3 regions of the Yersinia sp. KBS0713 genome follow, and region 2 is predicted to be linked to each of the others. Evidence: riboswitches for the same ligand, from Rfam matches in the RefSeq annotation. Region 2 holds a riboswitch; each other region holds the start of a gene.

Region 1 (4,813 bases), 940 kb from region 2:
GACGAATAGTGCGCACCGCATTCATGACGTAGCCCAACTCCTGTTCAGGATCAGGGATCGGCAACTTTTCAACATCGGCGCGGCAGGTAATTGGCGATTTGAAGCGCGGGCCTTCGCCGGTTTCAAAATAGAGCCCTAGCCCCATGGCATCCGGGATGGTTAGAATGTCTGAAAACAGAATCGCTGCATCCAGTGGATAACGACGCAATGGCTGCATCGTCACTTCACAGGCCAGCTCCGCGTTTTTACACAGCGACATAAAATCACCGGCAATTGCGCGGGTAGCTTTGTATTCTGGCAAGTAGCGGCCCGCCTGGCGCATCATCCATACCGGTGTGATATCAACCGGTTGGCGCAATAAGGCCCGCAGATAGCGATCGTTTTTCAATTCATTCATGGTGAAGCTCCCTTAATTACCTGGCGGCCATCTTTTAGTTGGCAGCATTGTAGCATGCCAGATTCAGCTTTCCTGCTCACTGCGGCACAAGACCACCGTATCTTCAATCAACCTGCGGGCCACAGTGCCCGGCGGCGGCAGTAATGGGAGTTGGTCGTAGCGATACCAACCGGCATTGAGCAGCTCTTTCGGATCGTGGCGCAGTTCGCCGTGGTCATACTCCGCCATATAGGCCACCATGAGCGAATGTGGGAACGGCCAGGGTTGTGACGTCACGTAGCGCAGATTTTTAATGTGAATATTGCTCTCTTCCAAAACCTCACGGGACACCGCCTGCTCCAATGTTTCGCCCACTTCGACAAAACCGGCCAGCACCGTATTAATCCCACCACGATGCCGCACATGCTGCGCCAATAAGATTTCATCACCACGGCGAATGGCAACAATCACACAAGGGGCGATTTGCGGATAATAACGTTCACGGCAGTGATTACACAGGCAAGCCCATTCGGTGCGGCTGGCATGCATTTGATGGCCGCAATAGCCGCAGAAACGGTGGGAGCGATAAAACTCCGCTAATTGCACACCCCGCCCAGCCAGTTGGAACAGGCCGCGATCTACATCCAGTAATTGGCGCACTGATCCCATGTCGGTCGGCATGATCTGGCGAATAAGCCAAACCGCCTGCCCCTGCCATTCACCAATTTGTCTGGCGGTTGCGCCCTGTAGCGACCAATTGGCAGCATTGCCTTGTGGCAACTCCCCTTTTGGCAGCCATAGTTTGTTTTCATGGCTGACTACCCACCAGCCACTCTCTTTACCTGTAAGTTGTAGTTCCATATCGTTGTTGCACAACCTCGACTTCACTGGCAATCTAGAATCTGGCTTGTTACTTTTTTGTAACTCATTATTACTTCACGGAGTCGTTCATGCTCAATCGACTGGAAAGCTTGACTCAACGCGTTGGCGGCAGTAATGAATTAATTGATCAATGGCTTCATGCGCGTAAAGAACTTTTAGTTTCGTATTGCACAGTGATCGGTATTAAGCCGCGAAAAGAAAAGCATACCCCGCTTAATGAAAAAGCGCTGGAGAACTTTTGTCATAACCTGGTGGATTATCTCTCAGCTGGTCATTTTCACATCTACGACAGAATTATCAAGCAGGTAGAAGGCGAGTCCAGCCCAAGAATGGCGCTGACCACCAAAGTTTACCCTGCGTTAAAAAACAATACCCAAACTATCATGTTATTCCACGATCGTTATACCAACATCGAGATCGATGACGATGATAGCTGCACCGAGTTCCAACAGGCGTTATCCGATATCGGCGAAGCCCTCGACGCCCGTTTCCAGTTAGAAGATCAGTTAATTAAGTGGGCAGCAGAGTCCTGGCAAACCGCTCAGCCAGAAAATAGAAAAAGTCAGGCCAATTAACCAAATACATCAATAGTAAGCATAATTGTCGCAGGCAATTTGGATGCAGACAGCGCGCACACACGTAGTACGTGAGGATTTGGAGCACTGCCCAAACTCAAAGTGCGGCAAGAAAATAGCTTACGGTCGGCCCTTGTAGTTTTAATACAACCTCATATACTGAGGATTCTTGTCGGAGTGCCTAGCGTCGGCTTTTAAAAGCAGATGCAGGCTGAGACCGTTAATTCGGGATCCGCGGAACCTGATCGGGTTAGTACCCGCGAAGGGAACAAGAGTAATTTATCGCTACAGGCCCGGTCTTCCCCTTCACAGGTGTCTGCCGGTCACTGGCCAACATCGTTACTCCCGCCAAGCTCCAGACAAGCAATTTTCCCTATACACCACATTGGCTCTATAAACCACACTGGTAGGAATTTGCTATGTCTAATAATACAACGTCAGCCACCACGAAAAACCCATCACGCCCGCGCAAACAGCAGCGCGAAGAGGCCCAACAGTTTATTGATAGTTTACAGGGGGTGACTTTCCCCAACTCCCAACGCATCTACCTGCAAGGTTCACGGCCTGACATTCAGGTGCCGATGCGCGAGATCCAACTTAGCCCGACCTTGATCAGCGGCAGCAAGAGCGATCCGCGCTACGAAGATAACGAGGCCATTCCGGTTTACGACACCTCCGGCCCCTATGGTGATCCCCTCGCCAAACTAGACGTCCATGTGGGGCTGCCCAAACTGCGTGCTAGCTGGATAGCGGATCGTCAGGATACCGAGGCCCTCACCTCGGTCAGTTCAGGATTTACCCAGCAGCGTTTAGCGGACGCAGGTTTGGATCATCTGCGCTTTGAGCATCTACCGAAGCCGAAAAAAGCCATTGAGGGCAAGTGTGTCACCCAACTGCACTATGCTCGTGCAGGGATTGCCACACCAGAAATGGAGTTTATCGCCCTGCGTGAAAATATGGGGCGAGAAAGAGTTCGCGGCGAAGTCTTGCGCCACCAGCATCCTGGGCAGAATTTCGGCGCTAATTTGCCGGAGAACATCACAGCAGAATTCGTGCGCCAAGAAGTTGCCGCAGGCCGCGCCATCATCCCCGCCAATATTAATCACCCCGAAGCTGAGCCAATGATTATTGGTCGCAACTTTTTGGTCAAAGTGAACGCCAACATCGGCAATTCGGCGGTGACCTCCTCCATCGAAGAGGAGGTGGAAAAGCTGGTGTGGTCCACGCGCTGGGGAGCCGATACCGTGATGGACTTATCTACTGGCCGCTATATTCATGAAACTCGTGAATGGATTTTGCGTAACAGCCCGGTGCCGATCGGCACAGTGCCCATCTATCAGGCGCTGGAAAAAGTGAATGGCGTGGCTGAAAATCTGACCTGGGAGATGTTCCGCGACACCTTGCTGGAGCAGGCGGAGCAAGGGGTTGATTACTTTACTATCCACGCCGGTGTGTTGCTGCGCTATGTGCCGATGACCGCCAAACGCCTAACAGGTATTGTCTCTCGTGGTGGGTCTATCATGGCGAAGTGGTGCTTGTCCCATCATCAGGAGAACTTCCTGTATCAGCATTTCCGTGAAATCTGCCAAATTTGTGCCGCCTACGACGTTTCATTATCACTCGGCGATGGCTTGCGGCCAGGTTCTATTCAGGATGCCAATGATGAAGCCCAATTTGCCGAATTGCATACACTGGGTGAATTAACCAAGATCGCCTGGGAATATGATGTTCAGGTGATGATCGAAGGCCCGGGGCATGTGCCGATGCAGATGATCCACCGCAATATGACCGAGGAGTTGGAGCACTGTCACGAAGCCCCCTTCTATACCCTGGGGCCACTCACCACAGATATCGCACCGGGTTATGATCACTTCACCTCAGGCATTGGGGCGGCAATGATCGGCTGGTTTGGTTGCGCCATGCTCTGTTACGTCACGCCAAAAGAGCATCTGGGCCTGCCGAATAAAGATGATGTAAAACAGGGGCTAATCACCTACAAAATCGCCGCCCATGCCGCCGATCTGGCTAAAGGGCACCCCGGCGCACAGATCCGCGATAACGCCATGTCGAAAGCCCGTTTTGAATTCCGCTGGGAAGATCAATTCAATCTGGCCCTTGATCCCGAAACCGCGCGCGCCTATCACGATGAAACCCTGCCGCAAGAGTCGGGCAAAGTGGCCCACTTCTGCTCCATGTGTGGGCCAAAATTCTGCTCGATGAAAATCTCGCAAGAAGTGCGCGACTATGCAGCCGCACAAGAAGAGGCCGCAGCGCAAGAGTTGGCTACAGCACAACAACCGGCCGTCACGGCGCAACCTATCCAGATTCAACAAGCGGGTATGGCGCAGATGTCGGTCGAATTCCGCTCTCGTGGCAGTGAGTTGTACCACAGCAAAAGTATCCGGCAGAGCGAGGTTAACGATGAACAAGCCTGATGCCCCCTTTGCTACCACTCAACACCGGCTGGGTCTGTACCCGGTGGTGGATTCACTGCTCTGGATAACCCGGCTATTAGCCAGCGGCGTGACCACTATCCAATTGCGCATCAAAGAGTTAGATGAGACAGAGGTGGAACAGGATATTGCCGCCGCCATTGAGTTGGGTAAACGCTATAACGCCCGCTTATTTATCAATGACTACTGGCGGTTGGCGATTAAGCATGGCGCTTACGGGGTGCATCTGGGTCAGGAGGATCTGGAGATAGCTGATTTGATAGCGATTCAGCAAGCCGGATTACGGCTGGGCGTATCGACCCATGATGAGCAGGAGTTGGCGCTAGCCCGTGAGTTGCGCCCCTCCTATATCGCCCTCGGCCATATTTTCCCCACGCAAACCAAACAGATGCCTTCTGCCCCGCAAGGGGTGGAGGCCTTAGCGCGCCAGGTGAGCAACACGCCGGATTATCCCACGGTTGCCATTGGCGGTATCAGTTTGGCGCGTGTTCCTCAGGTGGTCGCCAGCGGTGTCGGGAGTGTGGCGG
Region 2 (4,813 bases):
CTATTACTCTGCCGGGGATGCCCATCCGCTGGACAAGCTTGAGACCGATAAGATCATCCAGATGGTGATCGATCTTGATGTCGCCAACTCAGATAGCGAGCACTATGTCACCGGCTGGATGGGGCTCAATAGTGTGGTGGTGGTGCGTAACTATCAAAATAAGCGCGGCACGGCCAACGGTTTTGTGGTGAACAAAGGCGATCGCTATCGGCTAAGTATTCAGTCGATTGAGTTCCGCATTCCGAAAGCGGTGCTGTGGATGAGCTTTCGCCGCAAGCCGCGCACCATGGAGTTAATCACCTACGAAACACTGGGTGAGCAACCTGGCGGTATGCAGCAATACCGCAATATCCTCGACGAAGAGCTGCTACAGCAGTTGGATGCGGATTGGCGCGAACTAAATGACTATCTGGGAGCCGCCTGCTGGCAACTGGAGAACGACACCCCGCTGTGGCAGCAAGCCCAACTGCAGATAACACCGGAGGCGATTAGCCAGTTAGCCGATGCCGCCATCTTTCGCAGCAAACCCTTGCAAGCTGACGGCGATTACGCCGGTTTCTGGGCTGGCGAGTACTTTTTTGCCGTCAGACACCCCACGGCCGCTAACCCACTGCCTGCCATAGAGATCTCCTGGCGCGAAAATGAGAAAGAGATTGGTAGCTATCAGTTTAGTCTGATCAACGATGAAGCTGGCAAGCCTAAGCTGTCACTGTGTATCCGCCCCCGCAAAGGCGCGGAGAGTTATCTGCTTAACCGCTTTGATGCTCATCATCTGCAACGTGCCATCGCAATGTTTACCATGACCCAGCGCCATTTGTTACCGTAAACCGCAGCCAGCAAGCTTATCCCGATGAGCTGACTCAAGTCAGTGATTCGGGTAAATGAGCGCCGCTAACACCCCAGTGTTTTCAAGGACGAAGAATATCCCCCCAAAGTCATTGGCGTTGTAGGTAGGCAGCAAGCAAGCTTATCCCGATGAGCTTACACCAGTAAGTGATTCGGGTAAGCGAGCGCCGCTAACACCCCTGTGGTTTCAAGGAAAAAAAAGCCATCCCCAAAGTCATTGGAGCCACAGGTAGGCAGCCAGCGAAAGCATCCCGATGAGCTGACTCAAGTCAGTGATTCGGGTAAATGAGCGCAGCTAACACCCCTGTGGTTTCAAGGAAAAAAGCCATCCCCAAAGTCATTGGAGCCACAGGTAGGCAGCCAGCGAAAGCATCCCGATGAGCTGACTCAAGTCAGTGATTCGGGTAAATGAGCGCAGCTAACACCCCTGTGGTTTCAAGGACGAAGGGGATTACCACCATAAATGGAAATGATGCACCGGCCCAACCCCCCGCCCCACCTCAAGAGTATCGGCTTGCTCCAATGCCCTCTGGAGATAGCCTTTGGCCGCATTGACTGTATCCCCCCAGTTGGCGTGCCGTGGTCGCAACGCCGCTAGTGCTGCTGATAAGGTGCAACCGGTGCCGTGGGTATGGCGAGTGCTGACTCTGCGGGTGACAAAACGCTGCTCCCCTTGCGCGGTAAACAGCCAGTCCGGGCTATCTTCGCCACTTAAGTGACCCCCTTTCATCAGCACCCCCTGACAGCCTAGCGCCAACAGCGCCCGCCCCTGCTCACGCATCTCTTGTTCATCGCGGGCAGATTGGCAATTGAGTAACGCCGCGGCTTCCGGCAAGTTCGGCGTAATCAGGTCTACCTGTGGCAGCAGTAGCTGGCGCAGAGCCGCCACTGCCTCCGGTGCCAACAGCGGATCACCACTTTTCGCCACCATCACGGTATCCAGCACCACAAATGCAATTGGATAGCGGCGCAGTTGCGCGGCGACCACCTCAATAATGTCGGCATTGGCCAGCATACCTATTTTGGCACTATCGATGCGCACATCACTCAGCACTGAATCCAGTTGCGCGGCGACAAAAGCGGGTTCGATGGGATAGAGCGACTGCACGCCGGTGGTGTTTTGCGCCACCAGCGCGGTGATAACCGTGGTGCCGTAAGCTTGCAGAGCAGAGAAGGTTTTCAGGTCAGCTTGAATACCCGCGCCACCACTGGGGTCAGTTCCGGCAATGGTGAGTGCATTAATACGCTTCATGAATACATCCCAACACTCACATTCGTAAGCGATCGGGCGAATAGCGCGGGATTCACAGTGACAACTGAAGAAAAAGCGGCAGGTTGAACGTACATATTCCTCCTAACCGGCGGTCAAGAAGGCGGAACCCTGCGGTGCCGAGACTTCCCTACGCTGGTATAATCCAGATCAGGTAATACGGGTATATCTCAGCCAAACCACTTTTGTGGCGGGCACCCCGAGTCAGAATTGTTATTATCATCGGCAGGTGATAGAAGGTCAACGATGCATTCGCAAAACAAATAATCAAGAGAACAAAAATACGCTGTACTGGAGAGATAACTGAAGAATGAGTATTGAGATTCGTCTGTATCAGGAGAGTGACCGCCCCTTTCTGCGCACTTTGTATCTGGCATCACGCCGTGACGCCTTTAGCTGGCGGGATGGCGAGTGTTTTCACCTGGAAGATTTTGACCGTGCCACTCTCGGAGAGACCATTTTGGTGGCCATCGATGGTGATCAACACTTGGGTTTTGCCTCAATTTTTATCGAGGAGAGCTTCCTGCATAATCTGTTTGTTGATCCTGCGGCGCAATATCTCGGGGCGGGAAAAGCACTATTACTGGCAGCACATGCACTATTTACCCGCCATGGCTCACTGAAATGCCTGGAAAAAAACCAACGGGCGCTGACGTTTTATCAAAAACAGGGGTGGGTGGCGATTGCTACCGGCAAGAGCATTGACGGCGACTATATTTTGATGCATTGGCATAATGAAAAAATTAAATAAGAGAGGGAGCATCAGGCGCTCCCTCAAATGACTAAATAGGGGCTGATGCCTTACTCCCCGCGCAGCGTTTTGACATCATCCACTTTGATATTCAGTGTTGGCTAGAGTCCATCACGATCGGCAACCTTATAAAGCTTATCTCTTGGCTTGAGATTTTTTAGTTTTGTATCAGTGAGCATGTCAGTGTCTCTTGCTAAGTAATACCGTCAAAAATACCGTCAGAAATTTGAGTCTTCCCTCAATCTTTATCCATCGTCAAAAAGAGAAAACCCCCTGCCAAGGCAGAGGGTTTAAGGGTTTGGCTATCGTGGTCAATACTCTTCAAAAGGCAGTAGGCTATTCCCACTCAATGGTTGCTGGTGGTTTACCACTGATATCGTAAACCACGCGCGAGATACCATTCACTTCATTAATGATACGATTTGAGACGCGCCCCAGGAACTCATATGGCAGATGCGCCCAGTGTGCGGTCATGAAGTCGATGGTTTCAACCGCACGCAGTGAAACAACCCAATCATATTTGCGACCATCGCCCATCACGCCAACCGAACGAACAGGCAGGAACACGGTAAAGGCCTGGCTGACTTTATTGTAGAGATCCGCTTTGTGTAGCTCTTCGATAAAGATAGCATCGGCGCGGCGCAGTAAATCGCAATACTCTTTTTTCACTTCGCCAAGCACGCGGACACCTAAACCAGGGCCAGGGAATGGATGGCGGTACAGCATGTCATATGGCAGGCCCAACTCCAGACCAATTTTGCGCACTTCATCTTTAAACAGCTCTTTCAGTGGCTCTACCAACCCAAGTTTCATCTCTTTCGGCAAGCCGCCCACATTGTGGTGAGATTTAATCACATGCGCTTTGCCGGTAGCAGATGCAGCAGATTCAATCACATCTGGATAGATAGTCCCCTGCGCCAACCACTTAACTTGCTCTTGTTTGCAGGCTTCTTCGTCGAAAAGCTCAACAAATACGCGACCAATGATTTTACGTTTGGCTTCTGGTTCGTCCACTCCCGCCAGTGCCGAGAGGAAACGATCTTCTGCGGCCACATGGACAATATTCAGGCCGAATTTATCGCCGAACATCTCCAGCACCTGATCCGCTTCGTTCAAACGCAACAGGCCGTTATCAACAAACACACAGGTCAGGCGTTTGCCAATGGCACGATGCAATAGCATTGCGGTCACTGATGAGTCAACACCGCCGGACAGGCCGAGGATCACGTGGTCCTCACCGATTTGCTCACGCAGGCGGACAATGGCGTCTTCGATGATAGTAGCAGGTGTCCATAGCGCTTCGCAGGCGCAGATGTCCAGAACAAAGCGCTCCAGCAGACGTTGGCCTTGCTTGGTGTGGGTCACTTCTGGGTGGAACTGCACGCCATAAAAACGTTTTTCTTCATTGGCCATAATGGCAAATGGGCAGGTGTCGGTGCTGGCAACAGTGACAAAATCAGAGGGGATAGCGGTGACTTTATCGCCATGGCTCATCCACACATCCAGCACTGCTTCACCGGCTGGATTGATGGCATCTTTGATATCACGGATCAGTGCGCTATCAGTTTTAATCTCAACCTGCGCGTAACCAAATTCGCGCTGATTTGAACCTTCAACTTTGCCGCCCAGCTGCATTGCCATGGTCTGCATGCCGTAGCACACACCTAGCACAGGTACACCTGCGGTGAACACATAATCAGGCGCACGTGGGCTGTCGTGTTCGGTGGTGCTTTCAGGGCCGCCGGAAAGAATGATACCGCTTGGATTAAATTCACGGATCTGGGCTTCAGTGACATCCCACGCCCATAATTCACAATAGACACCAATCTCACGAACACGGCGCGCCACCAGTTGAGTGTATTGCGAGCCGAAATCAAGAATAAGGATGCGATGTTGATGGATATTTTTTGTCATGTGCGGCAAATTCCAAGGGTTTTTAATAAAAG
Region 3 (4,813 bases), 2.1 Mb from region 2:
CGTTCAATCAGAGTAAATAGCAGGAAACAGAGCAGCAGCAGCAGCAGGGCGGTCACTGCGCCATCGTTACTGCGGTAAGAGCCTATCTGCTGATAGAGATAAAATGGCAAGGTGCGGAAGTGCTCATTACCAAATAGCGCCACCACGCCAAAATCGCCGATGGAGAGCACACTGGCAAAGGCCAGCGCTTGCGCCAATGGGCGCTTTAGGGCGCTTAGCTCAATATGGCGCAACCGGTGCCAGCCGCGAATATCCAGCGATAAGCAGAGCGGCGTATAGCGCTCGGCCAGATCGCGCATCGGGTTATCCAGCACTTTCAAGGCATAGGGCACCGCCATCAGCGCATTGGTCAGGATCACCAGCGCGTAAGGGGATTGTGGCAAGCCCAAGGTGTCGTTTAGCAGTAAAAAGAAGCCGGTCGCCAGCACGATACCCGGCATCGCCAGAATCACCATGCCGCTCACTTCCAGCGCTTGCCCGTAGGCCATCTGCTGACGCAGTTTCAGCTCACGGCTGCTCCACAGCAGCATCATGGTCAGGGTGACACAGAGTAATCCGGCCCCAATGGCGATGGTCAATGAGGTAAAGAAGGCTTGCCAGAGCGGGGGTTGCTGCAACACGGTGAGTATCGTTTGATTGCTGCCATCAATGACGACCGCGAGCAAAGGAGGAACCATCAATAGCAAAGCCGCACCAATCAGCAGAGTGTCGCTGATGCACGACCAATAGCTATCTTGCGGGTTGCGCCATATCTGTCCGTGAGTGTTTCCCACCGCCAGTACCGAGTTCAGCCGCTGGCTTAGCACCACCAACCCCAAGCAGCAGCCCAGTTGGATTAGCGCCAATAGTGCGGCGCGCCCGAGATCATAATCGTAACTAAGCGCCTGATAAATCGCTAACTCGATGGTGGTAGCTTGTGGCCCGCCGCCCAGTGACAGCACGGTGGCGAAGCTGGCAAAACAGAGCATAAAAATCAGCGCGGCAGTGGGCAGAATTTGGCGGCGCAGATAGGGCCACTCGACCCAGCGGAAATGCTGCCAGCCATTCATACCCAACTGCGCGGCCAGCTGGCGCTGCTCTACGGCGATGCTCTCCAGTGATTGCAGCAATAAGCGGGTCGCCAGCGGCATATTAAAGAAGATATGCGCCAGCAAAATGCCTTGTAAACCATAGGGCGAGAAGCGGTAATCCATCCCCAGCCAGCTAAACAGCCCCGCCAGCCAGCCCTGGCGGCCATAGACCGTCAGGATACCGAACAGGGCCACCAACACCGGCAGCACCAGTGTCATGGCGCATAAACGTAGCATCAGTTGACGGCCTGGAAAGCGGCGGCGATAGAGGGCGCGGGCTAGAAAAATGGCGGGTGTCACCGACAGCAGCGCGGAGAGAAACGCCTGCCAGAAGGTAAAGCGGATCACATGCCACAGATAGCTGTCATGCCAGAGATTTTGCCACTCTGCCGCGGGTGCATGTCGCCAAATAGCGGTGAACGCCAATAAGGCGACACCGACTATCAGCGCGGCGGCAAGCAGCCCCGGCCACAACCATGGCGGGATTAGCGGCTGACGGCGGATTGCCATGCCTGAATCCATTTACCACGGTTATCGGCTACCTCTTTGGCATCAAACTGCAATGCTTTTTGCGGCACAGTTAGCGTTTCAAACCCTGCCGGAAGATCCATTTTGATCACCGGATACATCCAGTTGCCGGTGGGAATATGGTTTTGGAAGGCGGGGGTGACGATAAATTTCATAAAGCGCTGTGCCAGCTCCGGCTGTTTGCTGGACGCCACTTGACCCGCGACTTCCACTTGCAGGTAGTGGCCTTCGCTGAAATCGGCGGCGGCGTAGTTGCTTTTCTGCTCTTCAATCAGATGGTAAGCCGGCGAAGTGGTGTAGCTCAGCACCAGATCCCCTTCCCCTTTCAGGAACAGACCGTAAGCTTCGCTCCAGCCTTTGGTGACCGTGACGGTTTTTTTCGCCAGCTCTTGCCACGCCTGCGGGGCTTTATCGCCATACACTTTTTGCATCCACAGCATTAAGCCAAGGCCCGGTGTACTGGTGCGGGGATCTTGGTAGATAACCTTCCACGGCGCTTTGCTGCTGACCAACTCTTGCAGGCTCTTCGGTGGGTTTTTCAGTTTGTTTTTGTCATACACAAAGGCAAAGTAGCCGTAGTCGTAAGGGACAAAGGTTCTGTTCTGCCACGGCTCAGGCAGTGTCAGCGTGCTGGTATCCACCTGACTTGGCGCGAATAAGCCGGTTTGCTCCGCCGCCTGTACCAGATTGTTATCTAAGCCTAAAATAACATCGGCCTGGCTGTTTTTACCCTCCATCCGCAGGCGATTCAGCAGTGAAACTCCATCTTCCAGCGCCACAAATTTAAGCTGACAATCACATTCGGCTTCAAAGGCTTTTTTAATCGCCGGCCCTGGCCCCCAGTCGGCAGCAAAGGAGTCATAGGTGTAAACCGTCAGGGTGGGTTTATCGGCAGCAACAGCGGCAGCAGACAGCAAAAACAAGCAGGGAATTATACGTTTAAACACTTTGCACTCCTTAAGAATAAAGGTGGCAAAGGTATCTGAGGCGGTCAATAACGTCACTATCATGATGATAAGACGTTATTTTTCTCAAATCCCTCCGCCGGTGTTAACCGGATCAGGTTCGACGGGTTTGCTCTCAGCTAACTGGCGGTTTTACTGCCAGTTAGCACCCCGTTGAGACGGCGCTATTGTAGTGATTAATTCGGGCGGGTGAAAGGGCGTTTATACCTCAGGTGGGGTAAACCAGGCTGATTTGAAGTCAAACCAGCCGAGGGTGTTCATGCGCACGCCGCGCATACTGTGCTGCCCATATAATTCTAGCCAGTGATGGAACAGCGGGTGGAATTGATTTTGGCTGACTAATCGTTGGCTCCAGTCCGCCATCGGCAGGCTATTATTGCGCCATGATCCCACGTCGTGATGCAGCTCATCGTCGAGGCAGTGTTGCAGCAGCGGTAGCTCATACAGGGTGGCAAATAGAGAGAACTCCAGCGGCAGGTAGAAGTTGGCGCTGCCGAGCCAGATATCGCTCTGCGCGTCGCCTTGATACCAACTGACATAATCCACCGCCTGAATCACCAGCTTGACGCCATGGGCGGCCAGCAGGGTGGTCAGTGTCTGGCTGATGGCATCAAACTCGGAGTGCTCGCTGTAAAAGGTGAGCGTCAGTTCGCTCAACCCCTCCGGCTTGGGTTCCAGTGTGGTTAGCCGGTTGTGGTGCCAGCGCGGCAACATGCCGTAAGCCGGTGACCAGTAGCGCTGATAAAAGGGGTCTGCATGGCTGAGTAGGGCGACAGGGGTGAGAAGCCTACAGAGCCAGCGGCGGATCTCGGGATGACTGGTTTGGCGGGAGCGCTGATCAAACAGTAAAAAGTAGCAGCCCTCCTCCAACCGACTCTCCAGCTCATTTTTACTGGTGTCATCCGCTTGTAGTTGCACACCGGAGTAGACCAGCTCCTCGGACAGCTCCGGTAGTACCCAGATATTCACCTCATCAATCAATGCGCGGAACCCAAAATAGTTATCAAACGCCTGAATTTTCAATTGGCTACGATGATTGCGGATCACTGAATAGGGGCCAGTGCCGATAGGGTGGCGCGGGAAGTCGGGCTGACTTTCCCACTCCTGCGGCAAAATCATGGCGTGTACACTGCCCAACAGCCAGGGTAACCAGTGATCCGGGCTGTTGAGATGCACATCAATGACATAGGGGGTCGGCGAGCGCACCGCCGTGATATGCGAGAACAGCGGTTGTGGGATCAGACGGGTCAGGCTGGTGATGACATCCTCCATTGCCAGTTCACGGCCATGATGGAAATGGATGGCGGGGCGTAAATAAAAGCGCCAATGCAGTGGGCTGATGGCTTGCCAGTGGTGAGACAAATCTGGCTCGAGTTCCCCATTTTCCTCATTTATTCGCGTCAGGCCATTAAAAATCTGCCGAACCATGTGGGTTTCTGAGCGGCGCAGGGCGGTGCCCGGGAGTAGATTGGGGAGCGGGCGATAATAGAGCACGCGCAAAATATGTTTTCCCTGACGGAAACTGCGCCCCAACTGGGATAGCAGCATTTGGCGTACCGCTTTTTTATCCCCCACCAACTGCACCAGCTGATCAATATTGTCCTGCTCCAGCAACTCGTCGGCCCGCTGCTGTTGCAGTGCCAGCCCGGAGTAGAGGAAGGTCAATTGTGAGCGCTTACCACGCCCCGCTTCCGCTTGCCAACTCAGCCAGCCCTCATGCTGCATACTGCCCAGCAAGGATCGGACATGGCGACGTGAGCAGCAGAGCACCTCGGCCAGCTCCTGTAAGGTGGTTTCCGTTGGCTGACCATTAAACCGTTGCCAGAGGCGAATAAATTGCTGTTGCAAACGTGAGGCGGACATAAAAGAGGAACTCCACGGCAAATTTCATCAATTTTTCTTTCCTTATATTACCCAGATACTGGTTGCCATGGAAAGCGGGTTATCACCGCGATGCTGATGCAGTCACTGCTAATGGGGGAATAAGATGATTTTTAATGTGCAGCGCTATTCCACTCATGACGGCCCTGGCATTCGTAGTGTGGTATTCCTCAAAGGTTGCTCGCTGAGCTGCCGCTGGTGCCAAAACCCGGAGAGTCGTTCACCTAAACCTGAAGTGTTATTTGACCCGCGCCTGTGCCTATCTGGCTGTGATTTGTGCCAGCAGAGCTGCCCGCAGGCGATCCAACGTATTGATGATCAACTGGTTATTCAGCGTCAATTATTGGCGGTAGAGGATATTCAGGCGCT

What was found. Region 2 has a riboswitch for thiamine pyrophosphate ahead of thiD (bifunctional hydroxymethylpyrimidine kinase/phosphomethylpyrimidine kinase). Riboswitches for the same ligand answer to the same signal wherever they lie in the genome.
Region 1: another riboswitch for thiamine pyrophosphate. It lies ahead of thiC (phosphomethylpyrimidine synthase ThiC); the one in region 2 lies ahead of thiD (bifunctional hydroxymethylpyrimidine kinase/phosphomethylpyrimidine kinase).
Region 3: another riboswitch for thiamine pyrophosphate. It lies ahead of thiB (thiamine ABC transporter substrate binding subunit); the one in region 2 lies ahead of thiD (bifunctional hydroxymethylpyrimidine kinase/phosphomethylpyrimidine kinase).

Annotation. Positions count from the first base shown of each region.
Region 1 covers NZ_CP042173.1:309,567-314,379, reverse strand. Annotated here, with positions in the region: gene hemE (uroporphyrinogen decarboxylase) at 1-397, opposite strand, end outside; gene nudC (NAD(+) diphosphatase) at 461-1,237, opposite strand; gene FFE93_RS01450 (Rsd/AlgQ family anti-sigma factor) at 1,327-1,833, shown strand; TPP riboswitch at 1,997-2,118, shown strand; gene thiC (phosphomethylpyrimidine synthase ThiC) at 2,253-4,268, shown strand; gene thiE (thiamine phosphate synthase) at 4,255-4,813, shown strand, end outside.
Region 2 covers NZ_CP042173.1:1,246,552-1,251,364, reverse strand. Annotated here, with positions in the region: gene FFE93_RS05815 (hypothetical protein) at 1-826, shown strand, start outside; gene thiD (bifunctional hydroxymethylpyrimidine kinase/phosphomethylpyrimidine kinase) at 1,298-2,098, opposite strand; TPP riboswitch at 2,227-2,328, opposite strand; gene FFE93_RS05805 (GNAT family N-acetyltransferase) at 2,427-2,867, shown strand; gene guaA (glutamine-hydrolyzing GMP synthase) at 3,204-4,781, opposite strand.
Region 3 covers NZ_CP042173.1:3,731,736-3,736,548, reverse strand. Annotated here, with positions in the region: gene thiP (thiamine/thiamine pyrophosphate ABC transporter permease ThiP) at 1-1,580, opposite strand, end outside; gene thiB (thiamine ABC transporter substrate binding subunit) at 1,556-2,545, opposite strand; TPP riboswitch at 2,617-2,726, opposite strand; gene sgrR (HTH-type transcriptional regulator SgrR) at 2,765-4,426, opposite strand; gene FFE93_RS17775 (glycyl-radical enzyme activating protein) at 4,551-4,813, shown strand, end outside.